4 regions of the Azospirillum largimobile genome follow, and region 2 is predicted to be linked to each of the others. Evidence: riboswitches for the same ligand, from Rfam matches in the RefSeq annotation. Region 2 holds a riboswitch; each other region holds the start of a gene.
What was found. A riboswitch is a leader RNA that binds a small molecule or an ion and turns the genes downstream of it on or off. The one in region 2 is predicted to bind thiamine pyrophosphate.

Region 1 (3,458 bases), on a different contig from region 2:
TGGCGACCGAACCCCCGCTCAGCAGGCCGCCGCTCTTCTGCATCACCGTCGCCCTCTGGCCGGCGAGGTTGCCGATGCCGGCCGCGGTGTTGCCGACCGTCGCCATCGACCCGCCGCTGAACACGCCGCCGCTCCGCTGCTTGACGAAGGCGTCCTGGTTGGCGGTGTTGCCGATGCCGGCGGCGAGGTTGGAGACGGTGGCGACGTTCGGACCGGCGAAGGGACCCTTGGACTTCTGCATGACCAGCGCGCTCTGGTTGGCGGTGTTGCCGATCCCGGCCGCGGTGTTGGAGATGTCGGAGATGTTCTGGGCCATCGCCGGGGCGGCGAACAGGGCGAGCGAAGCGAAGCCGGTCAGCAGGGAGGTGCGGATCATGATCTGGTCTCCTGTCTCGGGGCCGCGGGATGCGGCGTGTTGCCGATGGACAGACCCTACCCAAGCCCCGGATTTTGGGATGTGAGCCGCTCCACACTCTTCCTGCTTTTGTCGATCAGCGGCGATCGGGGTCCGCTCAAGCCTCCTGCCAGTGCGGATAGGTGACGTAGGCGGTGAGGGCGCCCTCTTCGTGCGAGCGGATGGTGACGTTTGAACCCTTGGGCATGTAGACGATCTCGCCCGGCCCGGCGGTGACCGTGCCGGCATCGGAGGCGACCGAGACCCGCCCTTCCAGCACCACCATCACGTCGTCGACGGCAATCGCCTCGTCGATGCTCTGGTTGGGTTCGTAGCGGCCGTAGCCGATGGTGACGGGTCCGCCATGGCGCTGGTCGACCACGTTGCCGACGAACACGTCGGCGTCCTGTCCGGGGGTGCGCTCCAGCGATACGTCCGTCACGGCGAATTTGCGAACGGTCATCTGCGTCTCCTTCAAGAGAGGGGCCGATCCACCCCAGCCGATATCGGGATTGCTGCGGCATGGGGCGGCAGCGGTACAACAGGTCGGAGAGCGGAAATCATCAATGCGGCGCCGTTTCCGCCGTCCGCAAAGCCGGCATCCCCGTCGTTGACAGACGGCGCGATGGTCTTCTAGGCTCCGTCCCGTTCCCAGGGGAGCCTCGTTCAGGAGGCTGAGACACCCGCCGGCCCGGTCCTTCGCGTCCGGGCGACGCGGCAACCCTTCGAACCTGATCCGGGTCATGCCGGCGTAGGGATGCGGGACGAGAAGGCCTTCGCGGCCGACGCGCTGATCCATACCCCACAGGCTTGTCCCGGATTCGTTTGTTGCTCCATCGGTCGGTGCCGCTTGGAGAAGAACGGGGCGGGGAGGGTGCGGTGAGCGCGATCTACGACAGCGTGATCTACGACAGGGTCCTGGCCTTCATGGAGGCCGACATCGGAACCGGGGCGGCGGCCGACGAGGCCTTCAACGCCCTGGCGCTGGCGGTCTTCGCCCACCAGTTCGAGCACAACCAGCCCTACCGCCGCTTCGCCATGCAGCGCGGCCGGACGCCGCGCGGGGTGAAGAGCTGGCGCGACATCCCGGCGGTGCCGATCAACGCCTTCAAGGATCTGACGCTCAGCTGCCGCCCGGCGGAGGAGTCCGCCCGCATCTTCATGACCAGCGGCACGACCAAGGGCGGCATCCGCGGCCAGATCCACCACACGACCCTGTCGGTCTACGACCGCTCCATGCTGCTCAACTTCCGCCGCCGCTTCATGCAGGGCTCAGAGGCTGGGGTGGAGCGGATGGCGATGGGCATCCTGTTTCCGACCGAGACGGCGATGCCGAACTCCTCCCTCGCCCATTACCTGGAGCTGGCGCGGGCGGAATGCGGCACGCCGGACAGCCGCCATTGGATCGGCGAAGCCGGCATCGACATCGCCGGACTCTATGACCGGCTGGACGCCGCCGAACGGTCGGGGGAGCCCTTCGCCCTGCTGGGCGCCAGCTATGGGTTTGTGCATCTGATGGATGCCATGGCGCGCGACGGCCGCCGCTTCGCCCTGCCGGAGGGGAGCCGCATTCTCGACACCGGCGGCTTCAAGGGCCAGTCGCGGGAACTGGAACCGGACGAGTTCTACGGCCAGCTGGCCGAGTTCTTCGGCGTGCCGCGCCGACGCTGCATCAACATGTACGGCATGACGGAGCTGAGCACCCAGTTCTACGACGACGGCAACGCGGTCTGCCCGTCGCTGAAGTCCGGCCCGCATTGGATCCGCAGCCGCGTCGTCGATCCGTTGTCCGGCCGGGACGTGCCGCCCGGCAGCATGGGCGTGCTGGTTCACCATGATCTGGCACACATCAACTCCGTCGCCGCCATCCTGACCGAGGATGCCGGCATCCTGCAGGAGGGCGGCTTCCGCCTGCTGGGCCGCGTCGCCGGCGCGCAGGCCAAGGGCTGCTCGCTGGCGGTGGAGGATTTCCTCGCCGCCGCGCGCGCTTGAGCGGGAGCGCGGCCTTGGCCTTCGGCGACGATCCGTCCGTCATTGAACTGGCCGGCCATTTGCCCGGCCTGCCGCCGGAGGCGGTGGAGCGGCGCGTGCTGACCTTCGGGGCGGGCGATGCGGCGCTGCGCGTGGCAGTGCCGGTGCTGGATGCGGGGCAGGTGGAGCGGGTCTCCGCGACGGTGCGGGCGGCGGCGCGCGGCTATCTGAAGACGCTGCCGACGGCCCACATCGTCGCGGTGATCGACACGGCGATCCAACGGCTGCTCGACCGCGAGGATCCGTGGCGCCAAAGGGCGGAGCGGCTGCTGCCCGTCGTCACCGGCTATGACGCCGAGATGGTCAGGCTGGGGTTGACCGGCTATCTGAAGACCTTCCGCGCCCACGAACTGCGCCGCTTCCTGGCGGAGGATTTCGCCAACCCGCTGGTGCTGGACGAATTCCAGCCGGCGCCCAAGGGCGGCTTCACCCGCGCCTTCGGCCCGGACTTGCTGCTGCATGTCTGGGCGGGCAATGTGCCGGGACTGCCCCTGTGGAGCCTGATCTCGGGCTTGTTGGTCAAGTCCGGCACTGTCGGCAAGCTGCCCAGCGCCGAGCCGCTGTTCGCGGGCTGGTTCGCGCAGCTATTGTCGGAGATCGACCCCAAACTGGGCGAGTGTCTGGCCGTGGTGTGGTGGAAGGGCGGCGACGCGGCGGCGGAGCGGGCATGGCTGGCCCAGGCCGATACGGTGGTCGCCTATGGCGGCACCGCGGCGCTGGCGGCGATCCGCGACCGGGTGCCGGTGACCACCCGCTTCCTGCCCTACGGCCACAAGATCAGCTTTGCGCTGGTGTCGCGCGCCGCGCTGGACCCGCGTCGGTCGGGGGAGACGGCGCGGCTGGCCGCCCACGACATCGCCCGCTACGACCAGCAGGGCTGCTATTCGCCGCAGACCCTGTTCGTCGAGCGCGGCGGCCGGCTGTCGCCGCAGGATTTCGCCGCCATGCTCGCCCATGAACTGGCGGTGCAGGCCCGCAAGCACCCGCGCCGTGTCCTGTCGATGGCGGAGGCCGGGGAGGTCGCCGGCTGGCG
Region 2 (3,458 bases):
GCGCCCAGCAGCGCATCCTCGAAGCCCGCGATGGAGAAGCCGATCTTGCGGCCCTTGAGGTCCTTCAGCGTCTTCACCGGCCCGTCGCGCAGCACGACGACGGAGTTCAGCGGAGTCGAGACCAGGGTGCCGACACGGACCAGCGGCAGCCCTTCGGCCACCTGCAGGATCAGCTGCGGCTGGTAGGATACGGCAAGGTCGGTGCCGCCGGCGGCGACCAGTTTCGGCGGGTCGTTGGGATCGGCCGGAGCGGTCAGCGTCACCTCAAGACCGGCATCCTTGAAGAAGCCCTTCTCCTGCGCCACCACCAGTGGGGCGTGGTCCGGGTTGACGAACCAGTCCAGCATCACGGACAGCTTGTCCTGGGCCAGTGCAGGAAGCGCGGTCATCAGGCCGGCCGCCATCAGGCCGGCGGCGAACAGGTGCTTCATCGGGTTTTCTCCCCTTCAAGGATTGGCGTCTTCGGCCGGTTGGGTATCGGGTTGCCAGGGCAGGGCACGGCGGGCCAGCGCGTCGACGGCGGCATAGAGCGTCACTGCGAACAGCCCCAGTACCAGCACCGCGGCGAATAGGAGGTCGATCTGCATGCGGGCGTTGGCGTGCAGCATCAGGTAGCCGAGGCCGGAGGATGAACCGACCCACTCGCCGATCACCGCGCCGATGGGCGCCACCGCCGCGGCTACCCGCACGCCGGACCAGAAGGCGGGCAGGGCGGCCGGCAGGCGGATGTTCCACAGGATCGCGGCGGGCGAGGCGCCCATGGTGCGGGCAAGGTCGAGCCAGCCGGGATCGGTGCGGCGCAGCCCGTCGAACAGCGCGGTCGTCACCGGGAAATAGATGACCAGCACGGCCATGGCGATCTTGGACGCCATGCCGTAGCCCAGCCAAAGCACCAGCAGCGGCGCCAACGCAAAAACCGGGATCGCCTGGCTGACCAGCAGCAGCGGCATCAGCCAGCGCTGGGCGGTACGGAACCGCGCCAGCAGCAGCGCGCTGACGCCGCCCAGGGCCACCCCGGCCACCAGCCCGATCAGGATCTCGGACAGGGTGGTCAGCCCATGGCTCCACAGCAGGGGTGCCTGCCGCCGCATTGCATCGGCCACGGCCAACGGACCGGGCAGCAGGTAGCGCGGCAGGCCGGTGGCCCAGACCAGCACCTGCCAGCCGGCGACCAGCACGGCGAGCGTGACCAAGGCGCGCAGCAGCGCCCTCATTCCGCCAGCCTCCGCAGCAGCTCCGCCTGTAGCGCCAGCAATCCGGGATCGTCGACCCGGCGCGGCACCTTGCCGGACGGCTCCAGCGCCGGCCCCATGACGGCGGGACGCCCGGTCATCACATGCAGGCGGTCGCCGATGCGCAGCGCCTCCAGCGGATCGTGGGTGACCATCAGGACGGTGCGGCCGGTCAGCGTTTCCGCCGCCGTCTCCTGCAGCCGAAGCCGCGTGATGGCGTCGAGTGCGGAGAAGGGCTCGTCCATCAGGACCAGCGGCTTGTCCTCCATCAGCGTGCGGGCCAGCGCCACCCGCTGGCGCTGCCCGCCGGACAGCGCGGCCGGACGGTCGCGCTCCCGCCCCGCCAGACCGACGCGGTGGAGCAGCGAGCGGGCACGCTCCACCCGCACGGAATCGGGACGGCGGTGGCGCAGCCGGTCGCCCAGCAGGACATTGTCCAGAACCGTCAGCCAGGGCAGCAGCAGGTCCTGCTGCGCCATGTAGGCGATGCGGCCGGCCAGGGGTTGCCCGTCGCCGGTGGCGACGCAGGTCGGCGGCTCCGGCTCCGCCAGCCCGGCGAGGATGCGCAGAAGCGTGGTCTTGCCGACGCCGCTCGGTCCCAACAGGCAGGTGGTCCGCCCCGCCGGCAGATCCAGCGTCAGGTCGGAGAACAGCAGCATGCCGCCATAGGTCAGCCGCGCCTGCGACACGGTCACCGAAAGCGGCGGAATCGCCGGCATCGGGGCCGTCATAGCGGCAAGCATGGCGGGAGGGCGGAGAGGGTGCGCGTACGGTCTGGCATCACTGATCCCTACGCCGGCATGAACCGGATCAGGTTCCAGGGGTCGTTCCGCAACGGAACCTCTCAGCCGCCCATCGGCTCCCCCCAGTGAAGGCGGCGACTATAGGCGCGGACGATCCGCGACCGCAAGCATTGCCGCAGGCCCTTCCAGAGCGCGGAAGCGGCGGGGTGCCGCTTGACCGGCGCACGGCTCCGCCTAGTTTGTGGCGGGACCGATGGAGATCATCCCCTGACCACGCCTCTCCGCACCCCTCTGTTCATCGGCGGCGACATCTATCGCGGCTCGACCTATGGCCCGAAGCATCCGCTGGCGATCCCACGCGTATCGACCGCCATCGATCTCAGCCGCGCCATGGGGTGGCTGCCCGACAAGGTCTATCTCGACACCCATGTGGCGAGCGAACGCGAACTGGCCCGCTTCCACACGGCGGACTATATCGCCGCGCTGAAGCGGGCGGAGGCGGAGCAGCGGGTGGACGAGGCGACGGCGGCCCGCCACAATCTCGGCAAGCTGGAGAATCCCGTCTTCGCCGAGATGTACCGGCGGCCGGCCCACAGCAGCGGGTCGGCCCTGCAGGCGGCGCGCATCCTGGGCGACCGTCCGGCCGGGCTGGTCTATGCGCCGGCGGCCGGCACGCACCATGCGCGCCGCGACCGGGCCAGCGGCTTCTGCTATTTCAACGCGCCGGTGCTGGGCATCCTGGAACTGCTCGACCATGGGCTGGAGCGGGTTCTCTATGTCGACCTCGACGCCCACCATGGCGACGGGGTGGAGGAGGCCTTCGCCGACGACGACCGGGTGCTGACCATCTCCATCCACGAGGACGGGCGCTGGCCCTACACCGGCAAGGCGGAGGATCGGGCCGGCGGCATGGCCCGCAACCTGCCGGTTCCGCCAGGCTTCAACGACAGCGAGATGGAGCATGTGATGGAGGCGGCGGTGCTGCCGTTGGCCCGCGCCTTCCGTCCGCAGGCTATGGTGATCCAGACCGGTGCCGACGCCCTGGCCGAAGATCCCCTGAGCCGGCTGGAACTGTCCAACAATGCGCTGTGGGAGGCGGTGGCGGCCCTGCTGCCGCTGGCGCCACGGGTGCTGGTGGTCGGCGGCGGCGGCTATAATCCCTGGTCGGTCGGACGCTGCTGGGCCGGCATCTGGGCGGTGATGAACGGGATCGACCCTGCCGTGCCGCCGACGGCGGAGGCGGAAGCGGTGCTGCGCGCCCTAACCTGGAACCGCGCCGCCGGTCGCAACCCGCCGGAGCACTGGTTCACCACCCTGGCGGACGAACGCCGGCCGGGGCCGGTGCGTGACGCGGTGAAGCGGGTGGCGGAGATGGCGGCATCCTGACACATTTCCGACGAATTTGGAGCGAAGCCGAGACGATTCGTTGACGGGGTTGGATTGTTCGTTGATCCTCGAAGCTCCGCACCGGTGCCGATCGTGC
Region 3 (3,458 bases), 980 kb from region 2:
CGGGATCGTCGTTGCAATAGGGCAGCACGACGAAGCCGTCGTTCACCAATTCCTCGGTCGCGCGCAGCAGTTCCTCCACGTCGGGATAGAGCAGCTCGCGGTCGCCGATGACCTCCAGCTTGATCCAGGGGGTTTCCAGCGCCTCGCGCGACAGCTGGGCGGTCAGCACCGCCTCCTTGGCGGTCATGCAGCCGGCGGTGTTGGGCAGCAGCCCGACCGGGCCGGTCGGCCGCCCGGCGGTGGCGCGGGCCAGCACGTCGACGAGGCTTTCCGAATAGCCGTCCAGGCTGATGCGCCGGATCGCCAGCGTGACCAGCTCGCTGCCGCTGGCCTCCAGCGCGTCGAGCATCACCTGCTGGTTCGGATAGCCGGCCGTGCCGAGGAACAGCCGCGAGCCGAAGCCGCGTCCGGCGATGGTGAGGATGTCGGGGGTGGATTGGGGCATGGTGGGAGCCTTTCAAAGGCCCTCTCCTTCGGCGACCAGCCCGGGGAAATCCCCCCTCTCCCCAGGGGGGAGAGGGGATTCTTCCCGTGTCGGGGGCGGGAGAGGGAGGATCAGGGGGGTCAGCCGCCCTGGATGGGGCGGACGATTTCCAGGCTGTCGCCGGGCTGGAGCGGGGTCTCAAGCCAGCGGCGGCGGGGAACCACGGCGCCGTTCAGGGCGACGGCGACGCCGGGCGCGCCTGCGGCGATGCCGCGCGCGGCCAGAAGCTCGCCGACCGAGGCGGCGGACAGCGGTTCTTCCTGGCCGTTGATGCGGAGGACGGCGCTCATGCGGCGGCTCCCGCCGCAACGAAGCGGTCGGCGGCGAAGGGGCGCAACAGCGGGTCGGTCTCGCCGGTCAGCACCAGCCGGGCGATGCCGTCGGCGGTCACCGGGGTCAGCAGGATGCCGTTGCGGTGGTGGCCGGTGGCGTGGATCAGGCCGGGGATGCCGCTTTCCCCCAGGATCGGCGCGTCGTCGCGGCTGCCGGGGCGGAAGCCGGCCCAGGCCTCCTCGATCGGCAGTTCGGCGATGCCCGGCAGCGCGCGCCACGCCCCTTCCAGCAGCGCGAACTGGCCGCCGGCGGTCAGCCGGTCGTCGAAGCCGCGCTCCTCCGTCGTGGCGCCGATCAGCAGACGGCCGTCCAGCCGCGGGATCAGGTAGGTGCCAGGCGTCCACACCACATGGCGCAGCAGCGGCAGACGGGCGTCCATGCGCAGGCAGACCATCTGCCCCTTGACCGGCCGTACCGGCGGCTTCGCGGCGGGCGGCAGGCCCGGCACGCCGGCCGACCAAGCCCCTGCGGCCAGAACCACCCGGTCGGCCCGGTGCAGAGTTGCAGCAACACGCACACCAACGGCGCGTCCATCCTCCACCGCCAGAGCCACCTCGCCGCACTGCTCATGCAGGCGGGCGCCGGCGGCCAGGGCGGCGCGCTGCAGGGCGGCTGCGACCTTGCGGTTGTCGACCTGATGGTCGCCGGCACAGAACAGGGCGCCGGCCACGCCTGGCTGCAGGAAGGGCTCGCGCCGGCGCACCTCGGCCCCGCCCAGCCACTCCACCGGAAGGCCGAGGTCGCGCTGGAAACCGTGCAGGAAACGGACCTTGGCGGCATCGTCGGCGTTGAGCGCGATGACCATGGTGCCTTCGGTGCGCAGGTCCACCGCCATGCCGCTCGCAGCCTCCAGGTCGCGGGCGAAGTCCGGCCACAGCGCCTGGGAGGCGCGAGTCAGCGGCAGCAGCCCGTCCTCTCCCGGTTCGGTTTCGACGCAGGCGGCCAGCATGCCGCCGGCTGCATGGGTGGCGCCGCGGCCCGCCTGTCCCCGTTCGAACAGATCGACGCGGCAGCCGGCCGACGCCAGCCTCCAGGCGATGGCAAGGCCGATGCAGCCGGCACCGATGACGGCGACGGAGGGACGGATTCCCGATTCGGGAACGGAAAATGGATGCGGATCTGGCGCATGGATCATGCGGCGGCTCCCTTCGCTGGAATTACCCAGACAGGTTCGATGGGTGTGTTCTCAGCCGCGCGACCACCGCACGGCACCCCAGGCCTATGGTTTGCCTTATGCCAATGTTTCGCTGGCCCTACAAGCGGAATCGGCACCCGGCCCATCTGCCCGGCCCATCAAGGCGTGCGACCCCATGCCACGGCTGGATAAGGAGTTCCCCCGATGAGCGAAGCCACCGATCGGGAGCTAAACTATCCGCAAAATTTCCGGTGGCAGGGCGTCGGCGAAACGATCGACGCGGCTGGCATGCGGAATCAAACAAGACGTCCGAGGAATCGCCCGCCATGCTGTCCTTCTTCCGCTCCGACTCCGCGACCGCCTCCTCCGGTACCGGTCCGAATGCTGCCGAGTCCGGCAATACGGCCATCGCGACCGCCGCAGCCGATCCGGCGGAGGCGCCGATCCGCAGCCTCTGCCTGCCGGCCGCACAGATCGGCGCCACGGCACTGGACGGGCTGGGCTTCGCCGCCGGCGCCCCGGCGCTGGTCGTCGGCTTCGTCTCGCCGCATGTCGATTTCGCGGCCACCGCCCGCGCGGTGCGCTCCGCCCTGCCGCCGGCCACGCAGCTGGTGCTGGTCTCCACCGCGGGCGAGCTATGCGCGGCGGACGGACAGCCGCTCTACCGCAAGGCGGGCGACCGCTGGGACAGCGTGGTCCTGCAATCCTTCAGCCCGCGCCTGTTCGCGGGGATCAGCATCCATGCCGTCCCGCTGCATTGCGAGGATCTGCGCGGCGGCCGGCCGACCCGTGACGTCCCTGCACGGGTGGAGGCGATCCGCGGCGAGTTGGACCGCGTCCGCGTTCCCTTCGCGGTCGACAGCCACGACACGGTGGCGCTGACCTTCATCGACGGGCTGTCGGCCAGCGAAAGCTGGTTCATGGAGGCGGTCTACCGCTCCGGCCATTTCCCCTGCCTGTTCATCGGCGGCTCGGCCGGCGGCACGCTGGACTTCCGCAACACCCGCCTGTTCGACGGCCAGCGCGTGCTGGAGAATTCGGCGCTGACCATCTTCCTGAAGATGGCGCCCGGCATCCGTTACGGCATCTTCAAGTCGCAGAATTTCCGTCCGACCCAGACCCGCTTCGCGGTGGTGGACGCCGACCCGATGCGCCGCATCGTGCGCGGCGTGATCGACCGCGACGGCTTCGAGGTGGTGAGCTTCATCGACGCGCTGGCCAAGGCGCTGCGCTGCAAGCCGCAGGAGCTTCCGGCCAAGCTCGCCAAGAACACCTTCGCCATCGAGATGGAGGGGGAGCTGTTCGTGCGCTCCATCTCCGGCTTCGATTTCGAGAAGGGGGAGGTCGCCTTCTATTGCGACGTCAATCCCGGCGATTCGCTGTGCCTGGTGGAGGCCACCGACTTCGTCCGCCAGACGGAGGACGACCTCGCCGCCTATCTGCGGGACAAGCCGCGGCCGGTGGGCGCCATCCTGAACGACTGCATCCTGCGCCGTCTGAACAACC
Region 4 (3,458 bases), 910 kb from region 2:
AGATGGCGGAGATCGAGGAGTCGAGCCGCCTGCGCGTGGCAGGTGGTGCCCTGACCATGACCGTCACCGCCCTGGTCTGGGCCGACACCGACGAGCCGCGCATCGCCACCGTCAGCTTCGTGCTGGCCGGGCGCCGGCTGGTCACCATCCACGACATCGATCCGCAGGCCCTGCTGGCCTTCCGCCGCCGTGCCACCCATGGGCAGGTGTCCGCCTCCCGTGGCGAACTGGTTCTGGCGGCGCTGGTGGACGGGATGGTCGACCGTACCTCTGCCGTGCTGCGGCGGACCGGGGTGGAGTTGGACGTACTGAACCGCCGCTTCTTCCGTGGCCGCAAGCTGCGCTCCCGCGGCGAGACGCTGGACGATGCCCAGACGCTGAAGCGCATCGGCCATGCCGGCCACCTGATCGGCAAGGCGCGCATCAGCCTGGCCAGCCTGTCGCGCATGACCGATTTCCTGGCGCGCGGCGACGGCTGGAACCCTGGCAAGGCGACGAGGCGCTGGGCCAAGACGACGCTGCAGGATTTGCGCGGGCTCGACCAGTATGCCCGTTTCCTGGCCGGCAAGGTCGCGTTGGCGCTGGACACGGCGCTGGGCCAGATCAATGTGGAGCAGAACGAGATCGTCAAGATCGTCTCGGTCCTGACCGTCCTTCTGTTCCCGCCGACCCTGGTCGCCAGCATCGGCGGCATGAATTTCGAAGAGATGCCGGGGACCGACTCGCTGTTCGGCTATCCAAGCGCCCTGGGGCTGCTGCTGCTGTCGGCACTGCTGCCGATGATCTATGTCCGTCTGAAACGCTGGATGTGACGCGGTATCCATACAGTGTGGCTTGCGGATCGTCCGCGGTTCTTTCCTTTTGACAGGGGCCGCCCGTCCCGGCAGGATGGGCGCATTCCAGGGGGGTCCCGACAGGGGGCTGAGATACCAACGGCCGGACGGCGCCAAGCGTCTCCGGCAGCGTGGTGACCCTTCGAACCTGATCCGGGTCATACCGGCGAAGGGAGGGACCTCGTGACGGGCCGAAAACAGGCCCCGTCCGGCCGTAGCAACGCCCGCAGTGGGGAATGCCCATAGTGATGGGCGCCCGAATTGGGGAACGGCCCGCACGAAGACACCGAACCTCCGTCCGCAGTCCCGGGTTTGTCCGCCTAACTCCGACGGAGAAACCCAATGCCAAAGGACTTCAACGAAACCGCCATCCGCATTTCGACCGGCCCGTTGCCGTCGTCGCGGAAAGTTTATGTGCCGGGTACGCGCTTTCCCGACCTGCGGGTTGCACTGCGCGAAATCGCGTTGTCGGGCGGCGAGCCGCCGCTGACCGTCTATGACGCTTCCGGACCCTACACCGACGAAGCCGTGGCGATCGATGTGCGGGCAGGGCTGGCCAAGCATCGCCGCGACTGGATCCTGGCCCGTGGCGATGTGGAGACCACCGACAGCGGCGTGCTGCGCGCCAAGGGCGGCGGGGCCGTCACGCAGATGGCCTATGCCCGCGCCGGCATCGTCACCGCGGAGATGGAATACATCGCCGTCCGCGAGAATCTCGGCCGCGCTGCGGCGCTGGAAGCAGCCCTCGACGGTGAGGATTTCGGGGCCGAGATTCCCGACTTCATCACCCCGAAATTCGTCCGCGACGAGGTGGCGCGCGGGCGGGCGATCATCCCCTCCAACGTCAATCACCCCGAGTCGGAGCCGATGATCATCGGCCGGAACTTCCTGACCAAGATCAACGCCAACATCGGCAACTCCGCCGTGACCTCCTCGATCGAGGAGGAGGTGGAGAAGATGGTCTGGTCGATCCGCTGGGGGGCCGACACCGTGATGGATCTCTCCACCGGCGCCGACATCCACCAGACCCGCGAATGGATCCTGCGCAACTCCCCGGTTCCCATCGGCACGGTGCCGATCTATCAGGCGCTGGAGAAGGTGAAGGGCAGGGCCGAGGACCTGACCTGGGAGCTGTTCCGCGACACGCTGATCGAGCAGGCGGAGCAGGGCGTTGATTACTTCACCATCCATGCCGGCCTGCGGCTGGCCCATATCCCCCTGACCGCCAAGCGGGTGACCGGCATCGTTTCGCGCGGCGGCTCGATCATCGCCAAATGGTGCCTGGCGCATCACCGCGAGAGCTTCCTCTACGACCATTTCGCCGACATCGTCGAGATCTGCCGCACATATGACGTGGCCCTCTCGATGGGCGACGGGTTGCGGCCGGGCAGCCAGGCCGACGCCAACGATGCCGCCCAGTTCGCCGAGTTGGAGACCCTGGGTGAGCTGACCAAGATCGCCTGGGCGCGTGACGTGCAGGTGATGATCGAAGGGCCGGGCCATGTGCCCATGCACAAGATCAAGCACAATGTCGAAAAGCAGCTGGCTCTGTGCGGCGAGGCGCCCTTCTACACGCTGGGGCCCCTGGTGACCGACATCGCGCCGGGCTACGACCACATCACCAGCGCCATCGGTGCGGCGATGATCGGCTGGTTCGGGACGGCGATGCTCTGCTACGTCACGCCGAAGGAGCATCTGGGTCTGCCCGACCGCGACGACGTGAAGGCCGGCGTCATCGCCTACAAGATCGCCGCCCATGCCGCGGATCTCGCCAAGGGTCATCCCGCGGCCCGGCTGCGCGACGACGCCATGTCGCGTGCCCGCTTCTCCTTCCGCTGGCGCGACCAGTTCGCCCTGTCGCTCGATCCTGAGACGGCGATGGCCTACCACGACGAGACCCTGCCGGCGGAGGGAGCGAAGACCGCGCATTTCTGTTCGATGTGCGGGCCGAAATTCTGTTCGATGAAGATCACGCAGGAAATCCGCGACGCCGCGGAGTCCGGCATGGCCGAGATGTCGCAGAAGTTCCGCGAGTCGGGCGGGGAAATTTACCAGCCGGCGGGGTGAGTGAGTTCGAGAAGTTAGACCCCCACCTTGATCCTCCCCCGCTGGGCGGGGGAGGAAATTGGACCTTTGTTGGCGTGCAGCGGAAGTCCCTCCCCCGCCCAGCGGGGGAGGTTAGGTGGGGGTCTAACGCCCCCTCACCCCGCGTACCTGATCTCCAGCACCTCCACCTGCTCCATCCCCGCCGGCGTGCGGACGTCCACAATGTCGCCTTCCCGCGCCTTCAACAGCGCGCGGGCGATGGGGGAAATCCAGCTGACATGGCCGCGGTCGGGATCGACCTCGTCGGCGCCGACGATGGTGATGGTGTTCTCGGATCCGTCCTCGCGGGCATAGGTGACGGTGGCGCCGAAGAAGACCTGTTCCCGGTTCTTCTGGTCCTGCGGATTGACCACCACCGCCGACTCCAGCCGCTTGTTCAGGAAGCGGATGCGACGGTCGATCTCGCGCAGGCGTTTCTTGCCATAGAGATAATCGCCGTTCTCCGACCGGTCGCCGTTGCCGGCGGCCCAGGACACCACCTCCACCACCTTCGGCCGCTCCACCCGCAGAAGGTGGCGC

Region 1: another riboswitch for thiamine pyrophosphate. It lies ahead of ACWPKK_RS20925 (LuxE/PaaK family acyltransferase); the one in region 2 lies ahead of ACWPKK_RS05880 (ABC transporter ATP-binding protein).
Region 3: another riboswitch for thiamine pyrophosphate. It lies ahead of thiO (glycine oxidase ThiO); the one in region 2 lies ahead of ACWPKK_RS05880 (ABC transporter ATP-binding protein).
Region 4: another riboswitch for thiamine pyrophosphate. It lies ahead of thiC (phosphomethylpyrimidine synthase ThiC); the one in region 2 lies ahead of ACWPKK_RS05880 (ABC transporter ATP-binding protein).

Annotation. Positions count from the first base shown of each region.
Region 1 covers NZ_CDRMUA020000003.1:740,037-743,494, reverse strand. The annotation lists gene ACWPKK_RS20935 (hypothetical protein) at 1-376, opposite strand, end outside; gene ACWPKK_RS20930 (AraC family ligand binding domain-containing protein) at 513-857, opposite strand; TPP riboswitch at 1,038-1,170, shown strand; gene ACWPKK_RS20925 (LuxE/PaaK family acyltransferase) at 1,274-2,386, shown strand; gene ACWPKK_RS20920 (acyl-CoA reductase) at 2,401-3,458, shown strand, end outside.
Region 2 covers NZ_CDRMUA020000001.1:1,252,345-1,255,802, forward strand. The annotation lists gene ACWPKK_RS05870 (ABC transporter substrate-binding protein) at 1-431, opposite strand, end outside; gene ACWPKK_RS05875 (ABC transporter permease) at 447-1,214, opposite strand; gene ACWPKK_RS05880 (ABC transporter ATP-binding protein) at 1,211-1,951, opposite strand; TPP riboswitch at 2,002-2,108, opposite strand; gene ACWPKK_RS05885 (acetoin utilization protein AcuC) at 2,189-3,361, shown strand.
Region 3 covers NZ_CDRMUA020000001.1:275,962-279,419, forward strand. The annotation lists gene thiG (thiazole synthase) at 1-445, opposite strand, end outside; gene thiS (sulfur carrier protein ThiS) at 565-774, opposite strand; gene thiO (glycine oxidase ThiO) at 771-1,952, opposite strand; TPP riboswitch at 1,944-2,043, opposite strand; gene ACWPKK_RS01290 (methyl-accepting chemotaxis protein) at 2,279-3,458, shown strand, end outside.
Region 4 covers NZ_CDRMUA020000001.1:345,766-349,223, forward strand. The annotation lists gene ACWPKK_RS01625 (magnesium transporter CorA family protein) at 1-812, shown strand, start outside; TPP riboswitch at 892-1,025, shown strand; gene thiC (phosphomethylpyrimidine synthase ThiC) at 1,176-2,900, shown strand; gene greB (transcription elongation factor GreB) at 3,035-3,458, opposite strand, start outside.